Regions from separate parts of the Streptomyces sp. NPDC026246 genome, predicted to be linked through region 1. Evidence: predicted binding sites of a transcription regulator. Region 1 holds the regulator's gene; the other holds the start of a gene.
The links. Region 1 encodes HspR, which represses chaperone genes until heat shock. Its sites were predicted from a motif close to TTGAGNNNNNNNNNCTCAA; they were not measured.

Region 2: the regulator HspR is predicted to act here: its motif matches at 3,589-3,607, upstream of lon (endopeptidase La).

What each region holds. Positions count from the first base shown of each region.
Region 1 is NZ_JBVHPJ010000008.1:259,285-266,393, forward strand. It holds gene ACZ4M5_RS21770 (helix-turn-helix transcriptional regulator) at 1-997, opposite strand, end outside; gene ACZ4M5_RS21775 (sugar ABC transporter substrate-binding protein) at 1,283-2,389, opposite strand; gene ACZ4M5_RS21780 (heat shock protein transcriptional repressor HspR) at 2,671-3,123, opposite strand; gene dnaJ (molecular chaperone DnaJ) at 3,128-4,306, opposite strand; gene grpE (nucleotide exchange factor GrpE) at 4,340-4,996, opposite strand; gene dnaK (molecular chaperone DnaK) at 4,993-6,846, opposite strand; gene ACZ4M5_RS21800 (MraY family glycosyltransferase) at 6,941-7,109, opposite strand, start outside.
Region 2 is NZ_JBVHPJ010000003.1:662,115-669,223, reverse strand. It holds gene ACZ4M5_RS11250 (protein phosphatase 2C domain-containing protein) at 1-449, shown strand, start outside; gene ACZ4M5_RS11245 (MarR family winged helix-turn-helix transcriptional regulator) at 471-959, opposite strand; gene lon (endopeptidase La) at 1,134-3,566, opposite strand; gene ACZ4M5_RS11235 (GNAT family N-acetyltransferase) at 3,740-4,399, shown strand; gene ACZ4M5_RS11230 (rhomboid-like protein) at 4,390-5,211, opposite strand; gene ACZ4M5_RS11225 (spermine/spermidine synthase domain-containing protein) at 5,374-6,051, shown strand; gene ACZ4M5_RS11220 (response regulator transcription factor) at 6,187-6,927, shown strand; gene ACZ4M5_RS11215 (HAMP domain-containing sensor histidine kinase) at 6,924-7,109, shown strand, end outside.

The DNA of each region.
Region 1 (7,109 bases):
GCGAGGCGCCCGCCCGCGGCCCGTCCAGGCCCGCCTGGGCGATGCGCACGCCCAGCTGCGTCCGGCTGGCCGCCCCCAGCGTCTCCGACAGACGCGCGATGTGCGCCCGGCACGTGCGCACGCTGATGCCCAGCCGCTCCGCGATGACCGCGTCCTGGTGCCCCTCCGCCAGCAGCGCCGCGATGGACTGCTCGCGGTGGGAGATGCCCTCGATGCCCGTGTCGGGCAGCGGCGCGGTCAGCGGGATCGCCAGGCGCCAGAGCCGTTCGAAGACCGTCACGAGGTAGGCGACGAGCGCGGGGTGCCGCAGCTCCAGGGCCATCGTGCGGTCGCTGTTGGCGGGCACGAACGCCACCGTCCGGTCGAACAGGATCAGCCGGTCGATGACCTCGTCCAGCGTGCGCGCCTCCACGGCGTCGCCCATGATCTCCAGATACGTCAGCAGGCCCTGCCCGTGCCGGGCGACGTGCGTGTACAGGTCCCGCATCCGCACGCCCCTGCCGCGCAGCGCCAGCGCCCGGTGCAGGCCCTCGGAGAGCTCCGCCTCGCGCCGGATGCCGCCGGGCTGGACGGTGAGCACCTCGGTCGTGCAGGCCTCGGTCGCCTCGTCCATCGCCGCCTGGATGCGGGCGAGTCCGTCGAGGACCCGGATCGCCGAGCCCTCACCGGCCGACGGGGCGGGCCGGACCTGACGGCCGAGTCCGGCGTACCACTCGACGGCGGCCACGGCCGAGCCCACCCGGCGCTGGTTCGCGCTGACCTCGTCGTACATCCCGCGCAGCAGCCGGGTCATGACCTCCTGCGGGGAGGTCGGCACCAGCCAGTCCATGTCGTCCGGGTCGGGATGCAGCAGGGCGAGTTCCAGCAGACAGGGAACCGGTTCCGCGTCCCGGCGCGGCACCCGGCCCCGCCGTACGGCCCGGGAATACACGCGATCCCCGGCCTCGCACAGTCGGTCGGCACCATGTGGATGCTGCTCCGCCCCGTGCCCGGCCATCGCCCATCCCACCCCCGGTTTCGCGTCTCGCCGCAGCGGCAACTATGCGCGGCCGGACGGTGCTCCGCAACACGGCTCCGTCCCGGCGGCGATTCGTTTCCACCCGTTTGAATCCGGTATCCGCATGCCCGTTGACGGCCCGCTTCAACGCCGGGGACGGCCGTCGGCGACGGGCCTGCGGGGCACCGGTTCGTGCCGAGCGGAGCCGCCGCCGACCGTGCGGGGGAGGTGGTGTTCTGCCACGGGGTCCGGGCGCCGCCGAGGACGGCGGCCGGGGCGGGCCGCCTACTTCAGGCCCGCCGCCGCGCAGTCCGCCTTGTACTTCGCCGTGCAGATGTCGGACAGCTTGTAGATGTCATCGGCGACGACCGTGTCCTGGATGTTCTCCTTGGTGAGCGCGACCACCGGCACGAGCTGGGCCGGAATGCCCTTGTCCGTGGGGCTGTCGACCCGGTCCCGGGTGAGGGCGGCGAACTGGATGTCCCGGCCCTGGACCTTCGCGACCGCCATCTCCGCGGCGTTCTCGGCCTCCTGCGGGTACGACTTGTACACGCTCATGTACTGCTCGCCGGAGACGATCCGCTGCACCGCGGCCAGTTCCGCGTCCTGCCCGGTGATGGGCGGCAGCTTGGTCACGCCGGCGGCCTCCAGGGCGTTGACGATGCCGCCGGCCATGCCGTCGTTGGCCGAGTAGACGGCGGCGATGTTGCCCTTGCCGATGGCGGCGATGGCCTTGGCCATGTTCGCCTGGGCGTTCTCCGGCTTCCAGTCCGTGGTGTCGTAGGACTTCGCGATCGTGACCTTGCCGTTCAGCTCGGACAGGGCGCCGGCCTTGAACTGCTTGGCGTTCGGGTCCGTCGGCGAGCCGTTCATCATCACGATCTTGTCGGACAGGCTCACGTCCTCGCCGATGGCCTCCAGCAGGGTGCGCCCCTGCACCTCGCCCACGAGTTCGTTGTCGAAGGAGATGTACGCGTCGATCGGGCCCTCGGCCAGCCGGTCGTACGCGATGACCGGAATGCCGGCCTCCTTGGCCTTCTTCACGCCACTGGCGATGGCGTGCGAGTCCACCGCGTCCAGCAGGATCACGTCGACCCGGTCGTCGATCATCTGCTGCAGCTGGCCGGCCTGCTTGTCCGCGCTGGCCTCGGCGTTCGCGTACTCGACGCGGCCCTTGTCGTTGGTGAGGGACTCGACCTTCCGCTTGATGATGGGGTAGTCGAAGTTCTCGTACCGGGTGTTCGCCTTCTCCGGCAGCAGCAGGCCCACGGTGATGTCGTCGCCCTTGGCCGGGCTCGCGTCGTCACTGCTCCCGCTCGCGTTGAGCACGCCGCAACCGGCCAGCGTGACGGACATCGTGGCGGCTGCCACGGATATGGCGATACGACGCATCGGGAAGCTCACTTCGCGTGTGATTCGGACGTGGGCACAGCTTTGTGGCCCATGTGACTGAAAAGCCAACGCCGACGCGCCCCCAGCGTCAAGCGGAACCACTTAACGAGATGGCAACACCACGCTCCGCAGCAGTTGTGAAGACTCTGCGGAATCATCTCCAAGTGCCCTGCACCACACGGTCATCGACGGGAGACCGGGCGAAAACCCCCCAAGGCGCGCGAAAGGGGCCGGGAGTCAACTCCCGGCCCCATCGCCGTGCTTCCGCGGGCGCGGCCGCCTCAGTCGGTCTGCTGCTGCCGCTTCGGCCGCCACACCACCAGGGCGCTGGTCTGCTGCACCTCCTGGTAGGGCACCAGGTCACGGCGGTAGGAGGCGTGCACCGCCGCCTCGCGCTGGCGCATGGCCGCCGCCGCGCCGTCGAGCGCGTCCTGCATCTCGGCGACCCGGGCCTGGAGCGCGGCGACCTGGTTCTCCAGTTCGATGATGCGCTTGATTCCGGCCAGGTTGATGCCCTCGTCCTGCGACAACTGCTGGACGGTGCGCAGCAGTTCGATGTCGCGGGCCGAGTAGCGCCGGCCCCGGCCCGCGGTGCGGTCCGGGGAGACCAGACCCAGCCGGTCGTACTGGCGCAGGGTCTGCGGGTGCAGGCCGGACAGCTGGGCCGCCACCGAGATGACGTAGACCGGGGTCTCCTCGGTCAGTTCATACGGGTTGCGCCGACGACCGTCCATCTGCTCATGCTCCCTTCGCGGCCTGGAACAGCTCCGCCCGCGGATCCTCCTCCGCGGTCGCCTCGCGATACGCCTCGAGCGCGTCACGAGCCTTCCCCGTCAGGTCCTTCGGGACACTCACCTCGACGGTGACCAGGAGGTCGCCGCGGGTGCCGTCCTTGCGGACCGCCCCCTTGCCCCGGGCGCGCATCGTACGACCGTTCGGCGTGCCGGGGGGCAGCTTCAGCGTGACCGGCGGGCCGCCCAGCGTCGGCACCCGGACCTCGCCGCCGAGGGCCGCCTCGGTGAAGGTGACCGGGACGGTGACGGTGAGGTTGTCGTCCTTGCGGCCGAACACCGGGTGGGAGTCGACGTGCACGACCACGTAGAGGTCGCCCGCCGGCCCGCCGCGCTCGCCCGGCGCGCCCTTGCCGCGCAGCCGGATCCGCTGGCCGTCGCTGACGCCCGCGGGGATGCGCACCTGCATCGTCCGCGAGGACTTGGCCCGGCCGCTGCCCTTGCAGACGTCGCAGGGTGTCTCGGCGATCAGGCCGCGGCCCTTGCAGTCGGGGCAGGGGTCGGTGAGGGAGAACCCGCCGCCGCTGCCCCGGGCGACCTGCCCGGTGCCGACGCAGGTCGGGCACACGCGCGGTGTGCCGTTCTTGTCGCCGGTGCCCGAACAGGCCTTGCAGGGCGACTGCGAGGACATCCGCAGCGGGACGGTCGCGCCCTCGATCGCCTCGGTGAAGGTGAGGGTCACCTCGGACTCGATGTCCTGGCCGCGCCGGGGCTGGGTGCGCGTCCCCGTGCCCGCGCCGCCGCGGTTGAACAGGCCCCCGAAGACGTCACCGAGTCCGCCGCCGAACCCGCCGGCGCCCTGCCCGCCCTGGGCGCCCCCGAAGAGGTCGCCCAGGTCGAAGTTGAAGGAGCCGCCCGCGCCGCCCGGCCCCGGGCGGAACCCGCCGTTGCCGAAGAGGGCGCGTGCCTCGTCGTACTCCTTGCGCTTCTTGGGGTCGCCGAGGACGTCGTTGGCTTCGGAGATCTCCTTGAAGCGCTCCTCCGCCTTGACGTTGCCCTTGTTGGCGTCCGGGTGGAACTCGCGGGCGAGCTTCCGGTACGCCTTCTTGATCTCGGCCTCGGTGGCGTCCTTGGGGACGCCGAGGACCTTGTAGTAGTCCTTCTCGATGAAGTCCTTGGTGCTCATCCTCGACGCCCCTCCTTCCCTTCGTACGTGACGTCAGCCCTCGTCCGGGCCACCGCTCTCCTTGTCGTCGGCGTCGGCGGACTCCTCCGCCTTGACCGTCTGCGCCCCCGGCTGGGGTTCGGCCACCGCCACCCGCGCGGGGCGGATGGTGCGCTCGCCGATCCGGTACCCGGGCTGCAGGATCGCCACGCAGGTCGTCTCGGTGACGTCCGGGGCGTAGCTGTGCATCAGCGCTTCGTGGATCGTCGGGTCGAAGGGCTCGCCCTCCTTGCCGAACTGCTGCAGGCCCATCTTCGCCGCGGTGCTCTCCAGCGACTCGGCGACGGACTTGAAGCCGCCCACCAGCTCGCCGTGTTCGCGCGCGCGGCCGATGTCGTCGAGCACGGGCAGGAGCTCGGTCAGGAGGTTCGCGATGGCGATCTCCTTGACCGCGATCCGGTCGCGCTCGACCCGGCGGCGGTAGTTCTGGAACTCGGCCTGGAGGCGCTGGAGGTCCGCGGTGCGCTCGGTGAGCGCGGAGCGGGCCTGGTCCAGCTGGGCCACCAGGGCCACGTCCTGGCCCGTGTCCCCGGCCGGGGCCGCCCCCTCCTCCGCGGAGGAGGAGGCGGCCTTCGGCTCGGCGTCGTCGGAGGTCGCGCCGGAAGGGACGTCGGGCTGCTGCTCGTCGAAGCCCGGGGTCTCCTCCGTCACGCGGCACCGTCCTTGCGGTCCTCGTCGACGATCTCGGCGTCGACGACGTCGTCGTCGGCCTTGGCGCCACCGGCCGCGCCCGCGTCACCGGCGGGACCGCCGGCGGCCTGGGCGGCGCCCGCGTCCGCGTACATGGCCTGGCCGAGCTTCTGCGAGACGGCCGCGACCTTCTCGGTGGCGGTGCGGATCTCGGCGGAGTCCTCGCCCTTGAGCTTCTCCTTCAGCTCGGCGACGGCCTCCTCGACCTCGGTCTTGATCTCGCCCGGGACCTTGTCCTCGTTGTCCTTGAGGAACTTCTCGGTCTGGTAGACGAGCTGCTCGCCCTGGTTGCGGGTCTCGGCGGCCTCGCGGCGCTTGTGGTCCTCCTCCGCGTACTGCTCGGCCTCCTGGCGCATGCGGTCGACCTCGTCCTTCGGCAGCGAGGAGCCGCCGGTGACGGTCATCTTCTGCTCCTTGCCCGTGCCCAGGTCCTTCGCGGTCACGTGCATGATGCCGTTGGCGTCGATGTCGAAGGACACCTCGATCTGCGGGACGCCGCGGGGCGCCGGCGGCAGACCGGTCAGCTCGAACATCCCGAGCTTCTTGTTGTACGCCGCGATCTCGCGCTCGCCCTGGTAGACCTGGATCTGCACGGACGGCTGGTTGTCCTCGGCGGTGGTGAAGATCTCGGACCGCTTGGTCGGGATCGTCGTGTTCCGCTCGATGAGCTTGGTCATGATGCCGCCCTTGGTCTCGATGCCGAGGGACAGCGGGGTGACGTCGAGGAGCAGGACGTCCTTGACCTCGCCCTTGAGGACACCGGCCTGCAGGGCGGCGCCGATGGCGACGACCTCGTCCGGGTTCACGCCCTTGTTGGCGTCCTTGCCGCCGGTCAGCTCCTTGACGAGCTCGGCGACGGCGGGCATGCGGGTCGAGCCGCCGACCAGGACGACGTGGTCGATCTCGCTGATGGAGATGCCGGCGTCCTTGATGACGTTGTGGAACGGCGTCTTGCAGCGCTCCAGGAGGTCCGCGGTCAGCTGCTGGAACTGGGCGCGGGTCAGCTTCTCGTCGAGGTGCAGGGGGCCCTCGGCCGAGGCGGTGATGTAGGGGAGGTTGATCGAGGTCTCGGTGGACGAGGACAGCTCGATCTTCGCCTTCTCGGCGGCCTCGCGCAGACGCTGCAGGGCCATCTTGTCCTTGCCCAGGTCCACGCCGTGGCCGGACTGGAACTGCTGGACGAGGTAGTCGACGACGCGCTGGTCCCAGTCGTCACCACCGAGGTGGTTGTCACCGTTGGTGGCCTTCACCTCGACGACGCCGTCGCCGATCTCCAGCAGCGAGACGTCGAACGTACCGCCACCGAGGTCGAAGACCAGGATGGTCTGGTCGTCCTTGTCGAGGCCGTACGCCAGGGCGGCCGCGGTGGGCTCGTTGACGATGCGCAGGACGTTCAGACCGGCGATCTCGCCGGCCTCCTTGGTGGCCTGGCGCTCGGAGTCGTTGAAGTACGCCGGGACGGTGATGACCGCGTCGGTCACCTTCTCGCCCAGGTACGCCTCGGCGTCCCGCTTCAGCTTCTGCAGCACGAAGGCGCTGATCTGCTGCGGGTTGAAGGGCTTGCCGTCGAGCTCGATCTTCCAGTCGGTGCCCATGTGGCGCTTGACGGACCGGATGGTCCGGTCCACGTTCGTGACCGCCTGGCGCTTGGCGACCTCGCCGACGAGCACCTCACCGTTCTTGGCGAAGGCGACGACGGACGGCGTGGTCCTGGCGCCCTCGGCGTTGGTGATGACGGTGGGCTCGCCGCCCTCCAGAACGCTGACGACGGAGTTAGTCGTGCCCAGGTCGATGCCGACCGCACGTGCCATGGTTGGTTCCTCCAGCTGACTTGAGTGCAACGGACTCAAGTGTGCACGACGGCCCGCGACCGGTCAACAGAGCTGAGTCGAGCTGGCTCAACTCTTATCCGTTCCTTACGCGCAACGGCGCTCCGACCTGCGGCGATACGCTGCGTCGAGGGGCGTACACAGGGACACGCGAAAGAGCGAACGCGACCAGGAGAGCCGCTCCCGCCACCCACCACAGGGCATCCGCCCCGACCCACCCGGCATGGACGAGTACCCCCGCGAGC
Region 2 (7,109 bases), on a different contig from region 1:
CGGCCACGGTGGAGTACCTGGTCCTCTCGGACTCGGCGCTCCTGGTGGAGTCCCCGGAGGGGGTGGTGACGGCGGTGCTGGACGACCGGCTGGCCCTGCTCCCCCGCTCGGCCCTGGCGACGGACGCGCTCGTCGACACGACCCTGCGCAACAAGGAGGGCGGCTTCTTCACCGCCGCGGCCGATCCGTCCGTCGCGGCGCGGGCGGTGACCGGCACCCTGCCCCGCGGGGAGGTGCGCGCCCTGGCCGCCCTGACGGACGGCGCCGGCCGCTGGGTGGAGCGGTTCGGCCAGGGTGACTGGACGGAGTGCTTCCGGATGGTGTGCAAGGAGGGGCCGCAGGCGCTGGTGGACCGTGTGCGGGCGCTGGAGCGGTCGGACGCGGCCCGGACGTCCCCGGGCAGGGGCAAGACGCACGACGACGCGACGGTCGTGTACGCCGAGTTGTAGGCGCCGGGCGCGGCCGCCGCGCTACTTCTCCATGCCGCGGTTGAGCTCGTGCAGCAGCCGGGCCAGTTCCGTGACCTCGCGGGTGTCCCAGTCGGCGAGGCGGCCGGCGTAGCGGGCGCGGCGGGCCTGGCGGACGCGGCGGACCCGGTCGTGCCCCTCCTGGGTGAGGGCGACCAGCCAGGCCCGTCCGTCTGCGGGGTCGGGCTCGCGGGCGACGAGGCCGAGCTCCTCCAGGGCGCGCAACTGCCGGGACATGGTGGCCTTGCCGACACCGATGTAGCCGGCCAGTTCGGTCGCCCGCTGCTTGCCGCACTCGTCCAGGCGCACGAGCAGCCCGTAGGCGGACGACTCCAGGTCCGGGTGGACCTCGCGGGCCATCTCGCCCTGGCTGGCCCGGGCGCGCCGCAGCAGCACGGTCAGCTCGCGCTCCAGCGCGAGGAACGCGGGCTGGTCCACACCGCGTCCCGGGCCGGCGTCCCGGCGGTCGTCGTCGTTGCCGTCGTCGTGCACGTGAGCCCTGCCTCGGTCGTCGCCCGGTACCTGAATTCTCCGCCCGCCGCGGGCATCGCCGCAGCTCGGCAAGTATTCCGCAGCTCGCGGCACCCGTGTCCACAGGGTCCTCACGGGGTGAAGGCCCGGATCTCCCTCACGGGACCCGGGCCTTCCCTCATCCGATGACCTCCGTCACGCGGCCACCGGAACCTCGGGCGCGGCGCCGTTGGTGGCGGGCGCGAGCGCCAGTTCCAGGACCTGGCGGACGTCGGTGACGGCGTGGACGTCGAGCTTGTCCAGCACCTCCGCCGGGACGTCGTCCAGGTCGGGTTCGTTGCGCTTGGGGATGATCACCGTGGTGACACCGGCCCGGTGCGCGGCGAGCAGCTTCTGCTTCACCCCGCCGATCGGCAGCACCCGCCCGGTCAGCGAGACCTCGCCGGTCATCGCGACGTCCGTGCGGACCAGCCGGCCGGACAGCAGGGACGCCAGGGCCGTGGTCATCGTGATGCCGGCGCTGGGGCCGTCCTTGGGGACCGCGCCCGCCGGGAAGTGGATGTGCACGCCCCGGTCCTTGAGGTCGGCCACCGGCAGTTCGAGCTCGGCGCCGTGCGAGCGCAGGAAGCTCAGCGCGATCTGCGCCGACTCCTTCATCACGTCGCCCAGCTGACCGGTCAGGGTCAGTCCGGCCGCACCGGTCTCCGGATCGGCCAGGGACGCCTCGACGTACAGGACGTCCCCGCCCGCGCCCGTCACCGCGAGCCCGGTCGCCACGCCCGGCACGGACGTCCGCCGCTCGGCCGGGTCCTGGGCGGACTCGGGCACGTGGTGCGGCCGGCCGATCAGGTCCCGCAGGTCCTCGTCGCGGACGGTGAACGGCAACTCCTGTTCGCCCAGTTCGTGCCGGGCCGCGATCTTGCGCAGCAGCCGTGCCACGGACCGCTCCAGGGTGCGCACGCCCGCCTCGCGGGTGTACTCGCCGGCGAGCTTGCGCAGGGCGCTCTCGTCGATGGTCACCTCGTCCGCGCCGAGGCCGGCCCGCTCCAGCTGGCGCGGGAGCAGGTGGTCGCGGGCGATGACGACCTTCTCGTCCTCGGTGTAGCCGTCGAGGCGGACGATCTCCATGCGGTCGGCCAGGGCCTCGGGGATCGCCTCCAGGACGTTGGCGGTGGCGAGGAAGACCACGTCCGACAGGTCCAGTTCGACCTCCAGGTAGTGGTCCCGGAAGGTGTGGTTCTGCGCCGGGTCGAGCACTTCGAGCAGGGCGGCGGCGGGGTCGCCCCGGAAGTCGGAGCCGACCTTGTCGATCTCGTCGAGGAGCACCACCGGGTTCATCGACCCGGCTTCCTTGATGGCCCGGACGACACGGCCCGGCAGCGCGCCGACGTAGGTGCGCCGGTGGCCGCGGATCTCGGCCTCGTCGCGGACGCCGCCGAGGGCGACGCGGACGAACTTGCGGCCCATGGCGTGGGCGACGGACTCTCCGAGGGAGGTCTTGCCGACGCCGGGCGGCCCGACGAGCGCGAGCACGGCACCGCCGCGCCGCCCGCCGACCACGCCGAGGCCCCGGTCGTCACGGCGCTTGCGCACCGCGAGGTACTCGGTGATGCGTTCCTTGACGTCGTCCAGGCCCGCGTGCTCGGCGTCCAGGACGGCCTGGGCGCCCCGGATGTCGTAGGCGTCCTCGGTGCGCTCGTTCCACGGCATCTCCAGGACGGTGTCCAGCCAGGTGCGGATCCAGGAGCCCTCGGGCGACTGGTCGGAGGAGCGCTCCAGCTTGTCGACCTCCTTCAGGGCGGCCTCGCGGACCTTCTCGGGCAGGTCGGCGGCCTCCACCCGGGCGCGGTAGTCGTCGGACTCCTCGGCCGGGTCCTTGCCCGCCTCGCCGTTCAGCTCGCGCAGCTCCTTGCGGACGGCTTCGAGCTGGCGCCGCAGCAGGAACTCGCGCTGCTGCTTGTCGACGCCCTCCTGGACGTCCTTGGCGATGGTCTCGGCCACGTCCTGCTCGGCGAGGTGGTCGCGCAGCTGCTGGGTGGCGAGCCTGAGCCGGGCCACCGGGTCGGCGGTCTCCAGCAGTTCGACCTTCTGGTCGGTGGACAGGAACGGCGAGTAGCCGGAGTTGTCGGCCAGGGCGGAGACGTCGTCGATGGCCTGGACCCGGTCGACGACCTGCCAGGCGCCGCGCTTGCGGAGCCAGGCGGTGGCGAGTGCCTTGTACTCCTTGACCAGCTCGGCGACCTGCCCGGGCAGCGGCTCCGGGACGGTCTCGTCGACGCTGGTGCCCTCGACCCAGAGGGCCGCGCCGGGGCCCGTGGTCCCGGCACCGATCCTCACCCGGCCCCGGCCGCGGATGAGCGCGCCCGGGTCGCCGTCGGCCAGCCGGCCGACCTGTTCGACGGTGCCGAGCACACCGGTGTTCGCGTAGGTCCCGTCGATGCGCGGCACCAGGAGTACCCGGGGCTTTCCGGGTGTTGTGCGGGCGGCGGCCTGCGCGGCCTCCACCGCCGCACGGACCTCGGAGTCGCTCAGGTCCAGCGGGACCACCATGCCGGGCAGCACGACCTCGTCGTCGAGCGGCAGCACGGGCAGGGTGAGCGGTGTGAACGCCGTGGACTCAGCAGCCATGATCTCCCCTTCGGCAGTCAAGTTGAGCTATGCCGACTCAATGCTCGGGGGCGGCCGAATGTTCCCCGGCAGCCGTTCGCTGTCAGCGATCACCTCTCCCGCGCCGGACTGGGGCGCCCGTAAGGTCGTCGCGTAATAGACGAACCGCACTTACAGTCGTTACAGGGGGATGCGTGGACGGGACCGTGCAGGCGTGGGTGAACGGGTGGGTCGTGTCCCGGGGGGCGGCCCCGCCCATGGCCGAGCCATGGGGCTGGACGATCGACGTGGGCCTGTACGGGCACGTCACCCGGCACGTCCTCGGCACCAAGGGCGACGCCCTGGACGAGACGACCGTGCGCAAGGTGGCCGGCGCGGTCACCGGGCAGGGTGTGTGGCTCAAGGCGTTCCGGGACCCGGCGGTGGTCTCCGGCTGGCTCGGCGACGGCTGGTGGGTCGACCCGGAGCCCGGCTACCTGATGACCGTCCCGCTCAAGGAGGACGACGTCCCGGACGTGCCCGACGGCCACCGGCTGCGCATCTGGTCGCGCGACGGGGTGACGCGGCTGATCGTGGCCGCACCGGACGGGTCCCTCGCGGCGCGCGGCCAGATCGCCCCGACGGGCCGCACCGCCGTCGCCGACCAGATCGAGACGGCCGCCGCGCACCGCCGCAAGGGACTCGGCAGCCTCGTCATGCGGACGCTGCAGCAGATCGCGTACCGGCAGGGCGCGCGCACCGGCGTCCTGGCCGGCACGCCCGCGGGCCGCGGTCTCTACGAGGCCCTGGGCTGGCAGGTGGCGGCCCCGCTGACCAGCGCCCGGTACGGTCCGCCGCCCGCCGCTCAGCCCTGAGGGGCCGCCCGCCGGGCACCCGGGGGGAGCCGCCGGGCCGCGTGCCACCGCCGCACCGGCGGCCAGAGCGCGATCCCGACCACCAGGGCGATCAGATGCCCCCACGCGGTCAGGGGGTCGGTGAAGGCGAGCAGGTCCTGCACGAGCATCGCGCCCAGGGCGGCCAGCGCCGGCACGCGCAGCCACAGCGGCAGCAGTCCGGCCAGGGCGCCGCAGACGGCCGCGACACCGAAGCTCACGCCGTAGTCCATGCGGTGCAGTGAGGATCCGGGGAGGTCCCCGGCCAGCACCGCGAGGCCCACGGGCACCTCGGTCGCCAGGGTGGCCAGGACATGGCCGAGCAGGAAGACACCGGCCGTGCGCAGCCCGCCGACCCGCCGCTCCAGCGCGGTCAGCACCAGCACGAAGCCGAGGGTGAAGGGGGAGGCCGGCCCGCCCGCGATCCACAGCGCGCTGCCGATCAGCACCAGCTCCGGCGTCCGCACCAGGTGGGCCACGTCGGTGCTGGAGCCCTGGAGCAGCGCGTGCACCACGGCGGGGTCCGCCAGCGCGGCGATCAGCCCGGTCGCGCAGAGCACGACGGTGTACCAGAAGGTGAACGGCGTCCCGGCGGGCGTGGGCAGCAGCCGCCAGGGCCGCGGTCCCCTCGCCACGGCCTCGCGCGGGCCCGCGGCGGGGATCCTCCGTGCGCCGGTCCCCGCCGCCGCGCGCGGGCACCACTGGCGCGGCACCCCGTCGAGCAGCACGGGCACCCCTTCGGCGGGCCGGCCGGCCGGTGCGGCCGTCCCGTCGGGCGGCGCGGTGCGTTCCACCACGGGCGCTCCTTCCGTCCTGCCCGGCATTCGCCCCGTGCGTCCCATTGTCCGCGACGGGCCACGCGCGCGTGCTCCCCGCGCGACGGCCTCGCGGCCCACAGGCCGCGCCCCACGGACAATTCCCCGTACCCGCCGTCCCAGACCTGCCAGGATGATGCGATGCCCACCTCATACGACAGGCCTGACGTACTGGACCGGCGCGAGGGGCCGCACGGCGAGGTCGTGCTGCGGCGGCACGGCGACCGGCTGGAGATCATCTCAAACGGCACCTTCCTGATGGACACCTCCGACGGCCGCTCGGAGCGGCTCCTGGTCGACGCGGCGCTGGACGCCCTGCCCGGCCGGGACCACCCCGACGTGCTGATCGGCGGGCTCGGCGTCGGCTTCTCCCTCGCACACGCGGCGGCCGATCCGCGCTGGGGCCGGATCACCGTGGTCGAACGCGAGCACGCGATCGTCGAGTGGCACCGCTCCGGCCCGCTCGCGGCCCTGTCCGCCGAGGCGCTCGCGGACCCGCGCACCGACATCGTCGAGGCGGACCTGGTGGCCCACCTGCGTGAGACATCCGCCACGTACGACGCCCTGTGTCTCGACATCGACAACGGACCCGGCTGGACCGTCACCGAGGACAACGACACGCTCTACGAGGAGGCCGGACTGGCGCTCTGCGCCCGGGTGTTGAGGCCCGGCGGAGTGCTCGCGGTCTGGTCCGCACAGCCGTCTCCGGAATTCGAGGGAACCTTGCGGAATGCCGGGTTCCAGCAGGTGCGTACCGAAGAGATCCCCGTTGCCCGGGGCGTTCCGGACGTCGTCCACCTCGGCATCCGCCCTGGATAGCAATGGCGTGCCGCATCCCCGTACGCTGCTCCCCTGGCGCCGATCATTCAAGCGTCAATCGCAAGCATGCGCAGGCACAGCCAGTCAGAAGGAATCACCCCACTGATTCCGGAAAGCACACCCCAGGGGCGGGCGATGGAGCAGACACACACCTCCCACAACGGTTCGGCGACGGCTGCACCGGGCGCACAGCGCCGGGTGCTCGTCGTCGAGGACGACGCCACGATCGTGGACGCCATCGCGACCCGTCTGCGAGCCGAGGGATTCCTCGTGCAAACCGCCGGCGACGGTCCGTCCGCGGTCGACACGGCCGAGGCGTGGCAGCCCGACCTGCTGATCCTCGACATCATGCTGCCCGGCTTCGACGGCCTGGAGGTCTGCCGTCGCGTGCAGGCCGCCCGCCCGGTGCCGGTGCTGATGCTGACCGCGCGCGACGACGAGACCGACATGCTGGTCGGGCTCGGCGTCGGCGCCGACGACTACATGACCAAGCCGTTCTCGATGCGGGAGCTGGCGGCGCGCGTGCACGTGCTGCTGCGCCGGGTCGAGCGGGCCGCCATCGCGGCCGCCACCCCCCGCTCCGGCATCCTGCGCCTGGGCGAGCTGGAGATCGACCACGCCCAGCGCCGGGTCCGGGTGCGCAGTGAGGACGTCCACCTCACGCCCACCGAGTTCGACCTGCTGGTGTGCCTGGCGAACACCCCGCGCGCGGTCCTCTCGCGCGAGCAGCTCCTGGCCGAGGTCTGGGACTGGGCGGACGCCTCCGGCACCCGCACGGTCGACAGCCACATCAAGGCGCTGCGCCGGAAGATCGGCGCCGAGCGGATCCGCACGGTGCACGGCGTGGGCTACGCCCTGGAGACCCCGACGCCATGAGCCGCGGGCCGGCCGCACGGAGGAACCCCCGGGAGCCGGAGTCCTGGGGCAGGGTGAGCCCGTTCTCGATCAAGACCAAGCTGGGCGCGCTGGTCGTCATCTCGGTGCTGATCACCACGGGCCTGTCGGTGATCGCGGTGCACACCAAGACGGAGCTGCGCTTCATCACGGTCTTCTCGATG